4 regions of the Kitasatospora sp. NBC_00374 genome follow, and region 2 is predicted to be linked to each of the others. Evidence: riboswitches for the same ligand, from Rfam matches in the RefSeq annotation. Region 2 holds a riboswitch; each other region holds the start of a gene.
The links. Region 2 has a riboswitch for cyclic di-AMP ahead of OG871_RS13760 (peptidoglycan DD-metalloendopeptidase family protein). Riboswitches for the same ligand answer to the same signal wherever they lie in the genome.

Region 1 (3,585 bases), 970 kb from region 2:
CCGGCAGGTGCAGGCCCGCGGCCGAGAGCAGGGCGCCCAGCGCCGAGGCCATGATGATCGGATTGCGTACCGGCAGCATCAGCATCCGGCCGAGCCCGCCCCGGCCCCGGCCGGTGCCCGCGTCCAGCAGGGCGAGGATCACCGGGGACACCAACAGCACCTGGAACAGCAGGATCTGGGCCACGAACGAGGCGTCACCGAGAACCTGGACGGCGACCGGGATGCCCAGGTTGGCCGAGTTCACGTACCCGGCCGCCATCCCGCTGATCGCCCGGTCGGCGGGCCTGCGGTGGAACAGCCGGCGCCCGGCGAGGAAGCCCAGCCCGGTGGCGAAGACCGTCCCCGCGGCGAACGCCAGCATCGCGGTGTTCGCGAACGTGTCCAGCCGAGCCCCGGTCAGCATCGTGAACAGCGCGGCGGGCATCGCCACATGGAAGACGAACCGGCCGAGCACCGTCTCCGCCTGCTCGCCCAGCAGCCCGGTCCGTGCCACCAGATAGCCGACCGCGGTGAGCACCCAGATCGGGGCGAAACCGGACAGCAGCGACTGCATGGAACCTCGGGTCTGGATCGTCGGGCACGGGCCGCGGGCATCAGTCTGCCAGGGGCCGTACGCGTCGCCCGGGGTGGGGCCGCCCGCGACGCCCCGAACGCGCCGCGGGCGGCCCCGGCAGGTGCTGGGCACCCGCCGGAACCGCCCGTGGACGGAGTCGAAACCCTTCGCTCAGGGCAGGTTCAGCACCTGGCCCGGGCGGATCAGGTCGGGGTTGCCGACCGTGGGGTTCTGTGCGGCCAGCTGCTTCCAGCCGCCCAGCGTCAGCGAGTCCGAGATGGTGGAGAGCGTGTCGCCGGCCGCGACGGTGTAGGTGCTCGCCGGGGCGGGCACCGTGGTGGCCGCGGCCGGCGTGACGGTCGCGGTGGCCGCGGTCGTCGGCGCGGTCGCGTCCGGACCGGTCGTCGGCGCGCCGGTCGGGGAGGCGCCCGGCACCGGCAGGTCGGTGGTCGGCGCGGTGCCGGTCGGTGCCGTGCCGGTCGGCGCCGGGGTGCCCGGGGTGGTCGCGGTGGACTCCCCGGGGGCCGGGGTGGCCGGCGGGGTGACACCGGGCTGGGGCGCGGTCGTCGGCTGGCCGGTGGGCAGACCGGTCGGCTGGTCGGTCGGCAGGCCGCCGGGCAGGCCGCCCGTCAGGTCGGTCGAGGTCGGCGGGGCCGCGTCGGCGGTGCCGGGCAGGGACGGCGCCGTGGTCGCCTCGGGGGCGGTGGACGGCGTGAAGTACTGCGGCGTGGCCGCGCCGTCACCCCGGACCCGGGCGCCGGTGTTCGGCGTGGACTCGGTCGGGGTGGCGGTCGGGGCCGGGGTGGCCGCCGGCGCGGGCAGTCCGGCGGCGGGGCCGCAGGTGGGCCAGAGGCTCGGGCCGTGGCCGGCGAGCAGCCGCTCGGCGACGGCGATCTGCTGCTCGGGCGTGGCGTGGTCGGGCTGCGAGGCGAACTCGTCGCCGCCGTACGCCACCCAGGTCCGCAGGGTGAGCCCGAGTCCGCCGTAGTGCCCGGTGCCGGGGTTGCCGTTCCAGTCCGCGCCGGTCTGGCACTGGGCGACCGCCTGCCAGGTGTCGGCGGGGGCGGCGTGCGCGCCGGTCGCGGTCAGCAGCGGAAGCGCGAGGCCGACACCCGCCACACCGGCGGCCGCGACGGCCCGGTCGGCCTGGGTGGGACGGCGGTGACGCCCGGAACCCGAAAAGACCATCAGATATCCCTCTCCGCACGCCTGCGAGGTGAGCTGTCGGGTTCGGACCGGGAGGTGGCCCGGCCGCGCGCTGGGCGCGGCTTCACCCCAAGCCGAGGGGGGTCGGCGGAAAAACCTGGGTCCCCCGCCCCTGCCCAAGGTCTTTCGGTCGTCCCGTGGCGCGGTGGGCAGGGTTGGGCGTGCCGCATTCCGGGCGCCCGCAGTAGCGGGCTGCTCGGGAGATTAGAGGGATCAGCACCTGAATAACAAGCCTGCATACTGAGCATCACACAATCATCACGACACGCCCGGGGCCCTGGCCTTCCGACCCCGCCGGACCCCAGGTCGGACCCGTGGCCCGGTGGCCCCGGAGGTTCGACGGCGCACGGCCCCCGGCACTCCGACGACCAGCCCCCGAAGCCACTCCCGGCGCTCCGGACCAGGGGAGAACGGCACCGTCCCGGCCAACCCCCGGGTCGGTGATTTCGAGGCCGTACGGTCGAACCGCCGACCCCGCCGCAGTCGTCCTCCCTGGTGTGGGACCAGCTCGACCAGGGAGGCCGCCCATGTCCGTACAGTCGATCACCAGGGCGCCGGCCGCCACGGCCCGCCGCGCGCCGGCCCGCGCCGGACTGCTGCCCGGACTGGAGGCCGCGGGCTGCCGTCAGGTTGACCCGGACCTCTTCTTCGGGGTGCGCAGGCAGGACGCCGGGCCCCGGGTCGAGGCGGCCAAGCAGGTCTGCCGGCACTGCCCGGTCCGCGAGGCCTGTCTGCGCCACGCCCTGGTGCTCGGTGAGAGCGACGGCGTCTGGGGCGGGCTCACCCCGACCGAACGGCGACTGTTCGGCCACCAGCTGCGTGACCTGATCGACCTGGGCGAACAGGCCTCGCGCCGCAGTGACGCCGAGCTGATGGCGATCGGCCGCGAGCAGCGCCGGACCCGACCCGGCATCGTCCTGATCCTCACCGACCGGGGCTGGACCGAGGCCCAGCTCGCCTCCGCACTCGGCGTGGAGCCGGCCGCCGTCCGCACCGCCCGGATCGCCGCCGAGCGGATCGTCGCGCACTGCCGGGCCGTCGGCCTACGGGCCCCGACCTGGGCCCGGGTCGTCGTTCCCGTGGGGTAGCGGTCAGCCCTCGGGGCCGGCCGGCCGGTCCTGCGAAGTCCGGCCGGGGCGACTCACGGCGCCGTGAAGAACGTCGGAAAGGCGGGCGCGAGCCAGGGCTTGCGCCCCCAGGCGAGGATCCCGCCCCGGGCGATGGCCTGCAGCGGGGTGCGGCGCCCGAGGGCCATCAGGAAGAAGGTGACGGGCTCGGTGACGATCGTGCAGTCGGGCCGCCGCGGTGGCTGCTGATCGACCGTCACCGCGCCGTCGGCGACGGTGACTCCGAAGAGCCTGCCGCCGCGCACGCCGATCGCGTACCGGATGTGGCGGCCGGCGGCGGTCCGGGTGTCGACGACGCGGGGCATGGCGGTGAGGAGGAACGGGAGCGACAGGTCGACGCGTTCGCGGTCGATCATGTGCGGCTGCCCGAGGGCGCGGGCCAGGTCGTAGCCGTGCCCGAGCATGTGGGTGAGCAGGTAGGAGGCCAGCGTCGCCAGGTCCATCGGCCCCAGCGGGGTGAGGACGGGCCGGGTGCCGGGCCGGGCGGCGACGTCCTCGGCGAAGTCGCGGGTGTGCTGGACGATCGCCTCCGCGAGGACGAGCGGGTCGCGTTCGGGGTCGGCGGCGAGCGATTCGGCGTTGGCCGCCGCGAGGCTCGCGGGCGTACCGTCGCCGTACGGGCGGTCGAGGCCGCGGGCGAGGTCCGCCATCAGCCGGTTGGCCATGGCGAGGTGGGCGGCCGCCTCGCCCACGGACCAC
Region 2 (3,585 bases):
GGGCCGCCCCGGGCTAGCCGCGCTGCGGTCTGGCGCGACGCCAACGGTCGAGCAGCCTCGGGCGCCGGCTCACGACCGCTGTCTCGGCGGGCTCGGCGCCGCCGCCCGCCCGCGCCGCCGGCTGCTCGGCGGACTCGGCCACCAGCAGGATGAACAGCCTTGCCCAGCAGAGCCGTTCACCCCGCGGCCAGTCCAGCGCGCGCAGTGCGGCCGAGGCCCGGTCGGAGACGACGCCGTTCACCCGGACCTCGGCGACGTCCTCGCCCGCCCGGCCGCCGAGGAACAGCTTCACACCGTTCACCTGCGGCCCGGTCAACTCCTGGCGCAGCGCGTCCGCCAGCACCGGCAGCGGCTGATGGTCCGCGAGCCAGTCCGCCAACTGACGTGACCCGAAGCCGAACACCGCGGCCGGACCCTGCACCGCCTGCCAGCCGGGCAGTTCGGCCGAGCGGTAGTGGTCGCCGTACTCGCCCCGGCGGTCCAGCAGTTCGACCACGGCGGTGGCCGTGGTGGTGGCCCACATCCGGACGGCGTTGTCGAGCTGTTCCTCCTCGGTCCGGCCGAGCCCGGCCGCGCAGTCCCAGACCACCGGGCCGTCGGCGCGGCCCAGATGCAGGACATAGCCGAGGTCGACATGGCCCGTCCCGCCGTCACCGGGGTGCTCCCGTACCGCCACGGCCGTGGTGCCCGGCCCTCGCAGCAGCTCGCCGTCGACCGTGAACCCCTGTCCGAAGCGCGCCATTTCGCGGATCACGCTGCGCTGTATGACGTCCAGTCGGTGCTCCGGGCGCACAGGCCGGCTCCTTGCTCAACGGTGGGGGACTCGAACGCGTGTGAGGCTATCGGCCGCCACCCGGTCGCGGGAAACCAGCGGACAACTGGCGCCGTCTCAGGTACCGCCGGGGCGCGTGGAGCGGGCGCGTCGGCCGCCGTACGGGGGCGGGCGGGCCGGTCGGATGGGGTCGGGAGGCGCGGGGGCGCGGGAGGCACAAGAGGGGCGCGCGGGAGGGGCGCGGGAGGCGCGGGAGGGGAGCGGGCCTCCGGGGGCGACGGGCGACGGCCCGGGGGCCGTACCGGTGGTGAAATCCGTGACGGCGGGCACCGGGACGGGTGACGGGAGTCACCTTCGATTCCACGTCGACCACCTGACGGTGATATAGCCGTCGCGTGGCGTGAAATTCGGCACTCCCTGTGCGTGTGCGCATTCCCGGAGTGAGCGAATCGGCTGCGGTCGGCCTCAAGGTCACAGCGGAGCGTGACTTTCGGCCCAAGTGATCTTATGTCCGTTTCGTTCCTTACGCTCCGTCACTTGCTCCGTACACGCTTCATGGGTTTTGCTTCGTGACCTGCCCGGCAAACGCCGGGCGGGGCCACCGGGCGGAACGCCGAGTCCTGCCGCTGCCCGGGGCCGACGCACACCATCCGTGCACGGCAGGAGCGGGGGACCCAAGGTAAGTGCCGTTCCGGATTCTCCGGGCCGGCTTGGGGTGAAGCCGTGTCTTTTTCACGGCCGGGCGATCTCCCGTCCGAACCCGACAGCTCACCTCGTAGGCGTCGGAGAGGAACCGCTCAATGTCCGCTAAGGGCAAGCACCGTCGTCCCCGTCTGTCCCGTCTGACCCGAATTGCCGTCGCCACCGGTGTCGTCACCGCTGCCGTCGCGCTCCCGGCGACCGCCGCCCAGGCCCACGGCACCTCCGCCGACGCCCACGGCGCCGTCTCCGCCCCGGCCCCGGCCGCCGCGCCGGCCGCCCCGGCCGCCGCCCAGACCCCCGCCGACCACAGCTACGAGGTCGTCCACGGCGACAGCCTGTCCAAGATCGCCGACGCCCAGCACGTCGACGGCGGCTGGCAGAAGCTGTACCAGGACAACCGTCAGGTCGTCGGCGACAACCCGAACCTGATCTTCCCGGGCCAGAAGCTGAACGTCGCCGGCCACGCCGCGGCCCAGGCTGCCCCGGCCGCCCCGCAGGCCGACACCTCGAAGGCCTCCCGCTCCGAGCACCGCGCCCCGGTCACCCCGGCCCCCAAGGCCGAGACCGCCAAGCCGGCTGCCGCCAAGCCCGAGGCCCCGAAGCCCGCCGCCGCCAAGCCGGCCGCGCCGAAGACCCAGGCCCCCGCGGCCCCGGCCGCCTCGGCCCCCGCCGCCACCTCGGGCTACGTCGCCCCGGTCAGCGGCCCGATCGGCACCCCGTACCACCAGGCCGGCTCGGCCTGGTCCAGCGGCTACCACACCGGCGTCGACTTCGTCGTCGGCACCGGCACCTCGGTGAAGGCCATCGCGGCCGGCACCGTGGTCTCCGCCGGCAACGGTGGCGCCTACGGCAACGAGATCGTCATCAAGCACGCCGACGGCAAGTACTCCCAGTACGCCCACCTGTCCTCGATCGGCGTCCAGGTCGGCCAGACCGTGACCGCCGGCCAGCAGATCGGCCTCTCCGGTGCCACCGGCAACGTGTCCGGCCCGCACCTGCACTTCGAGATCCGCACCGGCCCGGCCTACGGCTCCGACATCGACCCGGTGGCCTACCTGGCCGCCCACGGCGTCAAGGTCTGATCCCCGGACCACCCAGCCGTACCCGCCGGAGGCCCGGCCCGGGACACCCCGTCCCCGGCCGGGCCTCCGGCATGCCCAGGTCTGGACGCTGGCCCGGTGCGATCTGACCGATGGTGGCGACCAAGTCGGCCGCGGGCGAGCCAACTTCTGCGCTGGAGATCGTCCTTGCTTGTGCTGGCGAGGGGGGAGGCTTCGGTGTCAGCCCGATATCCAGCGCCCGCGATGTTGCCGGACGAAGCGCACGTCGATCCGGTGCCGTGGGTGGGTCCGCAGGGCGGCCAGCTCCTGATGCGTCAGCCCGTCGATGACCCGGAGGTCATCGGTCAGGTAGCGGGCTCCGTTGTCGAAGAGCACGTGGCAGTTGGGACAGAGGCAGAGCACGTTCTCAGTGACGTCAGGTCCACGGTGCGGTCGGCCGAGGGCCTGAATGTGAGCGCCTTCGCTGTAGGTGGATCCCCCCGGGATCTCCAGCGTGAGGGCGCAGAGCTGGCACTGTCCGCCGTGCCACTGCTTCACCTGCTGGATGACCACGCTGTTGCGGACGGACCGCTGGACCGTGAAGGTTCGGGTGCGCGCCGGCTGATGGGGGAGGTCGCCATGGAACGGCACCACATCCTCGGCGACCTCAGCCTCCTCGGCTGCGACCATCCGGAACTGGCAGATTCGGAAGCCGTCAACACCCATCTTGATGCTGTGCGACTCCACGCGGAACAGGCCGTCGTAGCGAAAGCCTGCAGGAGGGGAGTATGCGGGGTCTCCGCTAGCTCCGCGGATCACCCGAACAAGGAGTCCCTCAAGCTGGCTGCGAACCAGGCCAGCGTTACCGGAATCGGTGAGCACCTGGTCACGGGTCTGCCGCCCGGTCGTGCTGTCGCGGCCACCGTGACCGGTGTAGATGATGACGTTGCCGTGATCCTCGTCGTCCACATACCCGCCGGATACCACGATCGAGTCCGCACCCTCGCGCGGGTTGCCGTGGATACCGGCCATCCGCGGGGCGTGCACGCCAGCTTCGCTGAGTTCAGTCCG
Region 3 (3,585 bases), 3.5 Mb from region 2:
GGGCCCGACCGGACGGCCTCGCCGTTCACCGTGCTGGTCGACCTGCCGGCCGGCTTCACCTTCGAGGGGCCCTTCTTCCCCGGCTCCTGCACGCCCGGGGCCGCCGGGCACCTGCTGCGCTGCGAGTTCCCCGCCGGGCTGGGCTCCGGGCGCAGCGCGACGGCACTGGCCCCCGTCCGGGTGGCACGAGAGGTGCCCCCCGGCACACGGGCCGAGGGGCACCTCGTGGTGGTCGGGGCCGACGACCGCCGTCCGGCGGACAACGGGACCTCGTTCACGCTGCGCGTGGCGGGCTGATCGGACGCTGCGTGTGGGGCGGGCCGACCGTCAGCGGTAGACCCGCACGTAGTCCGCGGCGAAGGTGATCGGCGCGGTGCCGGAGGGGGCCGGGTGGTACTGGCCGGCGCTCAGCGACAGGTTGAGGATCAGGTACGCGGACCAGGTGGTGCCGACCCCGGTGTTGTCCGAGAAGACCTTGGTGCCGTTGACGTACCAGTCGACGGAGTTGGCGCCGTAGTAGGTGCCGATGGTGACCCACTTGTCCTTCGCGACGGCGCCCGCGTCGGTGTAGTACTTCGAGCCGGACTTGACGTGGTTGGTCAGCTCCAGCAGGTTCGGGTTGTCCGGGTGGTACTCGAACGAGTCGATCTCCCCGTTGCCGTTCTTCCAGGTCCACAGGGCCGGCCAGGCGCCGGTGCCGGAGGGCAGCTTGACCCGGGTCTCGGCGTAGTCGCCGGTCTTCACCTGGAAGCCCTCGGCGGAGTACTCGGTGGTGAGCAGGCCGGTGTCCCAGGCCTGCTTGCCGTTCTCCAGCTTGTTGGCGCTGGGCCTGGCCGTGAAGTTCGCGCTGCCGCCGGAGACGCTCACGCCGCTCTTGCTCAGCCAGTCCAGCTTGTTGTCGTCCGGGTTGTGGTTGCCGTAGCGGTACGAGCTGCTCTTGTCGGTGGTCCAGCGCGATGCGGAGAGGCTGTCGAACTCGTCCGACCAGGTCAGCGACTTGCCCGCGACCGGGGCGCCGGTGCCGGGGGTCGGGGTCGGGGTCGGGGTCGGGGTCGGGGTGGGGGTGGGCGCCGGGGTGGGCGCCGGGGTGGGGGTGGGCGCCGGGGCCGGCGCGGGGGCGGTCGAGGCGCTGACCGTCAGCGTCTGCGAGGGCAGGTTGTGCCAGGCGTTGGCGGAGTCCTGCCAGAAGCCGAACTGGGTGTACGTGCCGGCCGGCAGGCTGCGGGCCGCGCTGGTGAAGGTGGTGCCGCTCGGGCAGATCTGCACGTTGGAGGCGTTGCCGGGGAAGTCCAGGTTGTGCCCGGCGGCGTCGCGGACGCCGACACCGAGCGTCTTGGCCGTGAAGCAGCCGGAGGAGTGCACCGCGAGGGTGGCCTTGGTGGCCGTGTTGGCCGCCATCGCGGTCGGCGAGAGGCGGTCCTGGGTCACCGTCGGGGCGGCGGCCTGCGCCTGGCCGACCAGCGGGACGCCGGCGAGCACGGTCGCTCCGGCGAGCAGGCCGAGGCGGGCAGGGGTCGGTGAAAGTCGCATGGAGGGTCCTCTGCGACGCCTGCGAGGTGAGCTGTCGGGTTCGGGCACGAGGCTGCCCGGCCGCCTGCGGAGCGGCTTCACCCCAAGCCGTGCACCCGGCTCCGGACGGAGCGAGGGCGCGACGACAACAAACCTGGTTCCCCCGCTCCTGTCCAGAAGGTGGTCGGGTGACCGCCGTCGGGTGGACAGGACTAGGCGTCCCGACCGCGGGTCTGCCCAGCCGGGCATCCCGTGCAGGCTAGGCAGATGGGTCGCATACCGACAATGAGACGTCCCTCACAGGTACCCCCGCCTCCGGCCCCGGCCCCGCCCCCCGGCGTCACCAGAACCGGGGCTGCCCCGGGATGCTCTCCAGGTCCGCGAGGACGAGCTCGCGGTCCTCGGGGGCGGCGATCTCCTCGGCGGCGGCCAGCGCCTGCCCGGTCCAGGCCCTGGCCTGCTCCGAGTCCCCCGCCACCGCCGCCGCCCGGGCAAGCGCCTCGTAGGCGAAGGCCAGGTCCCAGTCGCCGATCGCGTGGGCCCGGCAGATCTCCAGCCCGCGCCGGGCGTGGTGCAGCGCGGGCTCCGCCCGGCCGAGCACGGCGTACACCCGGGAGCACTGCCACTCGCCCCGGCTGAGGTTCACGGCCGTGCCCACCTCCCCCCAGTGGTGGCGCGAGGCGTGCGCCATGTGCACCATGCGGTCGTCGTCCTCGACCGAGCGGTCCTCCCGCTCCAGCAGCCGCCAGACCCCGTTGAACAGGTCCACCGCCAGCTGCCGCTCGTCCGCCGGGGCCGCGGCCCCCGCTACGTCCTCGCCCATGACCGTGTCGATCCCTTCCTCGATCAGATGATCCGTGCGGTGGACGGCGCCGCGCAGCCGGTCCAGCCGGGCCTGCAGCCGCCGCCGGTGGTCGGCCAGCACCCGGCGCACCAGCGCACCGCCGTCGCCGTCGCCCGCCGCCTCGGCGGCGGCCAGGCACTCCCGTACCCGGTCCAGCGGCAGGTCGACCGCCCGCAGCACCCGCACCAGCCGGGCCGCGGCCACCTGCTCGGCCCGGTAGTACCGGTAGCCGGTGTCCTGGTCGACCTCGGCCGGCCGCAGCAGCCCGATCCGGTCGTAGTGCCGCAGCGCCTTGGCGGTCAGGCCCGCGCGCCGGGCCATCGCGCCGATGGTGAGCAACCGTTCCGTTCCGTCCACGCCCCGAATCTAGGACCTTGCCCCGCGGGAAGCTCAAGGCCGACGAGCCGGACCGTTCGAAGCGGGCTCGGCCGGGCACCCGTCCGCTAGGTTGGAGGCAGCGGCCGGAGCCCCGGCCGTGGCCGCCGCCGACCGTTCAGAGGATCACCCCCGAGATGACCGCGCCCCTGCCTGGCTTCGCCGGACATACCTACCTGTTCGACGTCGACAACGGCGCCGCCTTCCGCAACTCCTACTCCGCCGACGGGACGCGGCTGCGCTGGGAGGGCCTCGGCGAGTCGGCCGGCCAGTGGGAGGACGTGAAGCTGCACGTCGCGGAGATCGGCCCGCAGCAGTACTTCGTCAGCTGGACGGAGCAGAGCGGCATCACGGTCAGCCATGTGATGGACCTGGACGCGCTCACCGTGCGGGTCTTCTGGACGTACGAGGGCGAGGGCGGCCGGGTCGGCGAGCTGCACACCGGCAAGCTCCAGCCGGTCAGCTGACCGCCAGCCGCGGCGAGAGCCACTCCAGCGCGGAGGGCAGCAGCCGGCTCCAGGTCTGGAAGTTGTGGCCGCCCTCGGGCACCGTCGCGGTGGCCAGCGCCATCGGGCCGCGCACCGCGGCGGCGAACGCCCGGGTGTCCCGCAGGTAGTCCCCGTCACCGCGTTCGGCCCCGGCCAGCAGCACGGCGATCGCGGGCGGCGGGAGATTGTTCAGCCGCCAGAGCAGATCCGCCTCGTCGCGGCGCCGTCGGCTGCCCCGGAAGAGGTCGCCGGTCGAGGCGTCCTCGGCGGCCCGGTAGTAGCCGGACATCGAGACCGCGCTGGGGAACACCTCGGGATGGCGCATCGCCAGCTTCAGCGCGCAGTAGCCGCCGGTGGAGTTGCCCATCA
Region 4 (3,585 bases), 1.0 Mb from region 2:
AACTGCTGGGACGCACCGCCGAGCAGGTCCAGGAGCTGATCCAGCCCACCCTGTTCAGCGTGGAAGGCGGTGACGCGGCCGCGGGCGCCCTGCTGGACAAGGGCTGCACCGCGATCGTCTGCGGCAGCGACATGATGGCCCTGGGCGCGATCCGGGCGGTGCGCCGGCGCGGCCTGTCGGTGCCGCACGACGTCTCGGTGGTCGGCTTCGACGACTCGCCGCTGATCGCCTTCACCGAGCCCCCGCTGACCACCATCCGCCAGCCGGTCGAGGCGATGGCCACGGCCGCCGTGGACGCCCTGCTGGAGGAGGTCGGGGGGAACCTCGGACAGCGCGCCGAGTACATGTTCCAGCCCGAGCTGGTGATGCGCGGCTCCACCGGAGCGGTGGCCAACGGGCGGTAGCCCGGCCCCTTGTGCCCCCCTGCCCGTGCGAACAGCCCCGGAGAGAGTCTCTCCGGGGCTGTTGCGCACGTTCTCGGGGGTGGAGGGAGCTCAGCCCTCCTCGACGACCGGCCGTGGCTGGTTCAGTCGCTGCCCGTCGGCCGCGTCGCCGGTCCGCGCCTCGGTGCGCCGGGTGCGGTCGAGGTAGTCCCGAACGACCAACTCGACCGCGTCCTGCGGGCTCCTGGTACCGGACTGCAGCATCACCTCGATGGCCAGATCGGCGTCGAGGGTGATGGTGACCTTCGCCATGGCGTGCTCTCCCGGGTCGGTGGGCTCGCCGCAGCATAGGCCCGGACCCCCGGAGCCGACCAGGGTCTCCGGGGGACGGGGCCGCCGATCAGGTGTCAGATCCGGCCGGCGAAGTCCGGGGCCCAGTTGGCGATGGTCTCGGTCCGCACACCGGCGCTCGGGTTGGCGGCCTCGACGTAGGTGCCGTTGCCGACGTACAGCGCGACGTGGTAGACGCCCGAGTTGCTGCCGTTGTTGGACCAGAACAGCAGGTCGCCGGGCTGGAGGCTGTCCAGCGAGACGCGGGTGGAGGTGTCCGCCTGGTCCGCGGCGACGCGGGGCAGCGAGACGCCGGCCTGGCGGTAGGCCGCCTGGGTGAGGCCGGAGCAGTCCCAGCCACCGTCGCTGCTGCCGCCGTAGACGTAGGCCTGGCCGACCTTGGACAGCGCGAAGTTGATCGCCGCGGCCTTGGAGCCGGTCGCCTGGGTGGCGGCGGCGGGCTTGGCGGCGGTGCTCGCGGCCGGTGCGGCCGGAGCGGCGGGCGCCTCGGCGGCGGCCGGGGCGGCGGTCTGGACGCCGTCACCGAGGTCGAGGTGCTGACCCGGGTAGATGACGTGCGGGCCGGCCGTCAGGGTGGCCTTGTTCAGCTCGTAGAGCTTCTCCCAGCCGCCCTGGACGTGGTTCTTCTCGGCGATGTGGGACAGCCAGTCGCCGGCCACCACGGTGTAGTCGTGGCTGCCGTGCTCCTTGGAGCCGTTCCACTTCTTGCCGGACCACTGGTGGGTGCCCTCGGCGGGCGTGGTGCTCCCGGCCTTCGGCGCGGCGGCCTGGGGCGCGGCCGGCTTCGCGGCAGCCGGCTTCGGGGCGGCCTGGGTGGTGGTGGCCGCGGCGCCGGTGTCGATCTGCGGGGCCTCGCCACCCTTGGTCAGGCCGGCCTGGACGGAGCAGACCGGCCAGGCGCCGGGGCCCTGGGAGGCCAGCACCTTCTCGGCGACGGCGATCTGCTGGTCCTTGGTGGCCTGGTTGGCCTGCGGGGCGTACGCGGTGCCACCGAAGGCGGCCCAGGTGCTGGAGGTGAACTGGAGGCCACCGTAGAACCCGTTGCCGGTGTTGATGCTCCAGTTGCCGGACGACTCGCACTGGGCGACCTTGTCCCAGGTGGCCACCGAGGCGGCGGAGGCGGATCCGGCGGTCAGGCACGGGATGGTGAGACCGATGCCGACGACACCGGTGGTGGCGATGATGCGGCGGGCACGCTTGGAGGCGCTGATGGGCAGCATGAAGGTGCGTTCCTCTCCCACGCCTACGAGGTGAGCTGTCGGATTCGGGCTGGAGTTGCCCGGCCGCGCTGAGCACGGCTTCACCCCAAGCCCCGGACCGGTACCGAAATACCGCTCCCGGGCGACTTACCTGGTTCCCCCGCTCCTGCCCGTGGTGCGTTTCTGCAGTGCCAGCGCACCCGGCGGCAGGACTCGGCGTCCCGGGTGGCTGGGTCCGTGTGACCACGAACGTGGGAGGACATTAGGCAGACATAAGTTGAAACCGCAAATATGTGTGAGCGTCGTCACATCGTTCGCATCGTCCCTTCATGATCGATAAACCTCGATCGGACCGTTCATAATCGCTCGCTTTCGCGCAAAAGCCTTTAACGGATTGGGACTTGCCTATGCTTCAGTCGGAGAGTCGGAATCGAGGCCTGAATGAGGGCTGAGCGATCATGGAGTTCGAGCACAGACCGCCGGAGCCTGTGAACGGCGCCGACGGCGCGACGCCCAGGCCGGGACGACCCAGGTCACACCGGGCCGAACCGGACCATAAGGGGCGTATCGCCCGGCGCGCGCTGCTGATCTGGGGGGCCGTCGGAATCGTCGCGGCCGTCACCGGTGAGGAGCTGGTCCGTCAGACACCGGTCGGCTTCCGTCGGCCGCGCCCGGGCCGTACCGAGGCCGCCGCCTCCCCGAGCGGCCACCAGCACGACGCCACACCCGCACCGAGCGCCACGCCCGCGCAGCCCGCCCCACCGCCGCCGACCGTGGCGGAGGGCGGCCGCCGCTGGTCCGACCCGGCCGGCTGGGGCGGTGCCGTCCCCGGGCCGAAGTCGGCGGTGCGGATCACCGATCAGGTGCTGCTCGACGCGGACGCGTCGGTGGGCTCCCTGCTGATCGAGCCCACCGGCTCGCTGGTCTTCGCCAAGGAGCACAGCCTCACCCTCGACTCGGCCGGCAACATCGAGGTCCGCGGCAGCCTGGTCCTGGCCCCCGCCGACACCGCCGTGCACACGGTGAGGTTCCCGAACGTGGACGAGCGCAGGTTCAAGGGCGGCGGCATGACCGTCGTCGACTCCGACACCGGGCTCTGGGTCGGCGGCGCCGGGTACCTTCGCCTGGACGGCGCCGCCCGGACGGCCTGGGTGCGGGCCGCCGGAGCGCTCAAGGCCGGCGACACCGGCATCACCCTCGCCTCCGCCCCGACCGGCTGGAAGGCCGGCGACGAACTGGCCGTCACCCCGACCGCGGCCCCCGACGGCGAGGACTTCTCCAACCAGTACGACCTGTGCACGGTCCGTCAGGTCAACGGCAGCACGGTGCTCCTTGACGGCCCGTTGAAGCACGCCCACCCCCGGGTCGCGGTCGGCGGCGGCGTCACGGTCGGCGCCGAGGTGCTCAACCTGACCCGCAACGTCCGGATCGAGGGCACCGAGCAGGGCCGGGCCCACATCCACCTCACCAGCTCCCGCCGCGCGGACGTCCGGCACGCCGCGCTGCGCTGGCTGGGCCCGCGCGCCGAGGGCAGGGAGAAGTGGAACGGAAAGCCCGTCACCGAGCCGGTGCTGGGCCGGTACGGGCTGCACTTCCACATGCTGGCCGACGCCAGCCGGGGCACCGTGGTGGAAGGGGTGGTGGTCCGGGAC

Region 1: another riboswitch for cyclic di-AMP. It lies ahead of OG871_RS09300 (transglycosylase family protein); the one in region 2 lies ahead of OG871_RS13760 (peptidoglycan DD-metalloendopeptidase family protein).
Region 3: another riboswitch for cyclic di-AMP. It lies ahead of OG871_RS29405 (hypothetical protein); the one in region 2 lies ahead of OG871_RS13760 (peptidoglycan DD-metalloendopeptidase family protein).
Region 4: another riboswitch for cyclic di-AMP. It lies ahead of OG871_RS08975 (transglycosylase family protein); the one in region 2 lies ahead of OG871_RS13760 (peptidoglycan DD-metalloendopeptidase family protein).

The regions. Positions count from the first base shown of each region.
Region 1 covers NZ_CP107964.1:2,089,154-2,092,738, reverse strand. Annotated here, with positions in the region: gene OG871_RS09305 (AEC family transporter) at 1-553, opposite strand, end outside; gene OG871_RS09300 (transglycosylase family protein) at 725-1,741, opposite strand; cyclic di-AMP (ydaO/yuaA leader) riboswitch at 1,746-1,898, opposite strand; gene OG871_RS09295 (WhiB family transcriptional regulator) at 2,287-2,847, shown strand; gene OG871_RS09290 (maleylpyruvate isomerase family mycothiol-dependent enzyme) at 2,901-3,585, opposite strand, start outside.
Region 2 covers NZ_CP107964.1:3,062,674-3,066,258, reverse strand. Annotated here, with positions in the region: gene OG871_RS13765 (DUF6348 family protein) at 14-793, opposite strand; cyclic di-AMP (ydaO/yuaA leader) riboswitch at 1,407-1,567, shown strand; gene OG871_RS13760 (peptidoglycan DD-metalloendopeptidase family protein) at 1,573-2,556, shown strand; gene OG871_RS13755 (YDG/SRA domain-containing protein) at 2,755-3,585, opposite strand, start outside.
Region 3 covers NZ_CP107964.1:6,588,362-6,591,946, reverse strand. Annotated here, with positions in the region: gene OG871_RS29410 (hypothetical protein) at 1-297, shown strand, start outside; gene OG871_RS29405 (hypothetical protein) at 328-1,530, opposite strand; cyclic di-AMP (ydaO/yuaA leader) riboswitch at 1,532-1,702, opposite strand; gene OG871_RS29400 (MerR family transcriptional regulator) at 1,850-2,710, opposite strand; gene OG871_RS29395 (hypothetical protein) at 2,866-3,195, shown strand; gene OG871_RS29390 (alpha/beta hydrolase) at 3,188-3,585, opposite strand, start outside.
Region 4 covers NZ_CP107964.1:2,021,172-2,024,756, reverse strand. Annotated here, with positions in the region: gene OG871_RS08985 (LacI family DNA-binding transcriptional regulator) at 1-404, shown strand, start outside; gene OG871_RS08980 (hypothetical protein) at 495-695, opposite strand; gene OG871_RS08975 (transglycosylase family protein) at 791-1,954, opposite strand; cyclic di-AMP (ydaO/yuaA leader) riboswitch at 1,960-2,121, opposite strand; gene OG871_RS08970 (hypothetical protein) at 2,392-3,585, shown strand, end outside.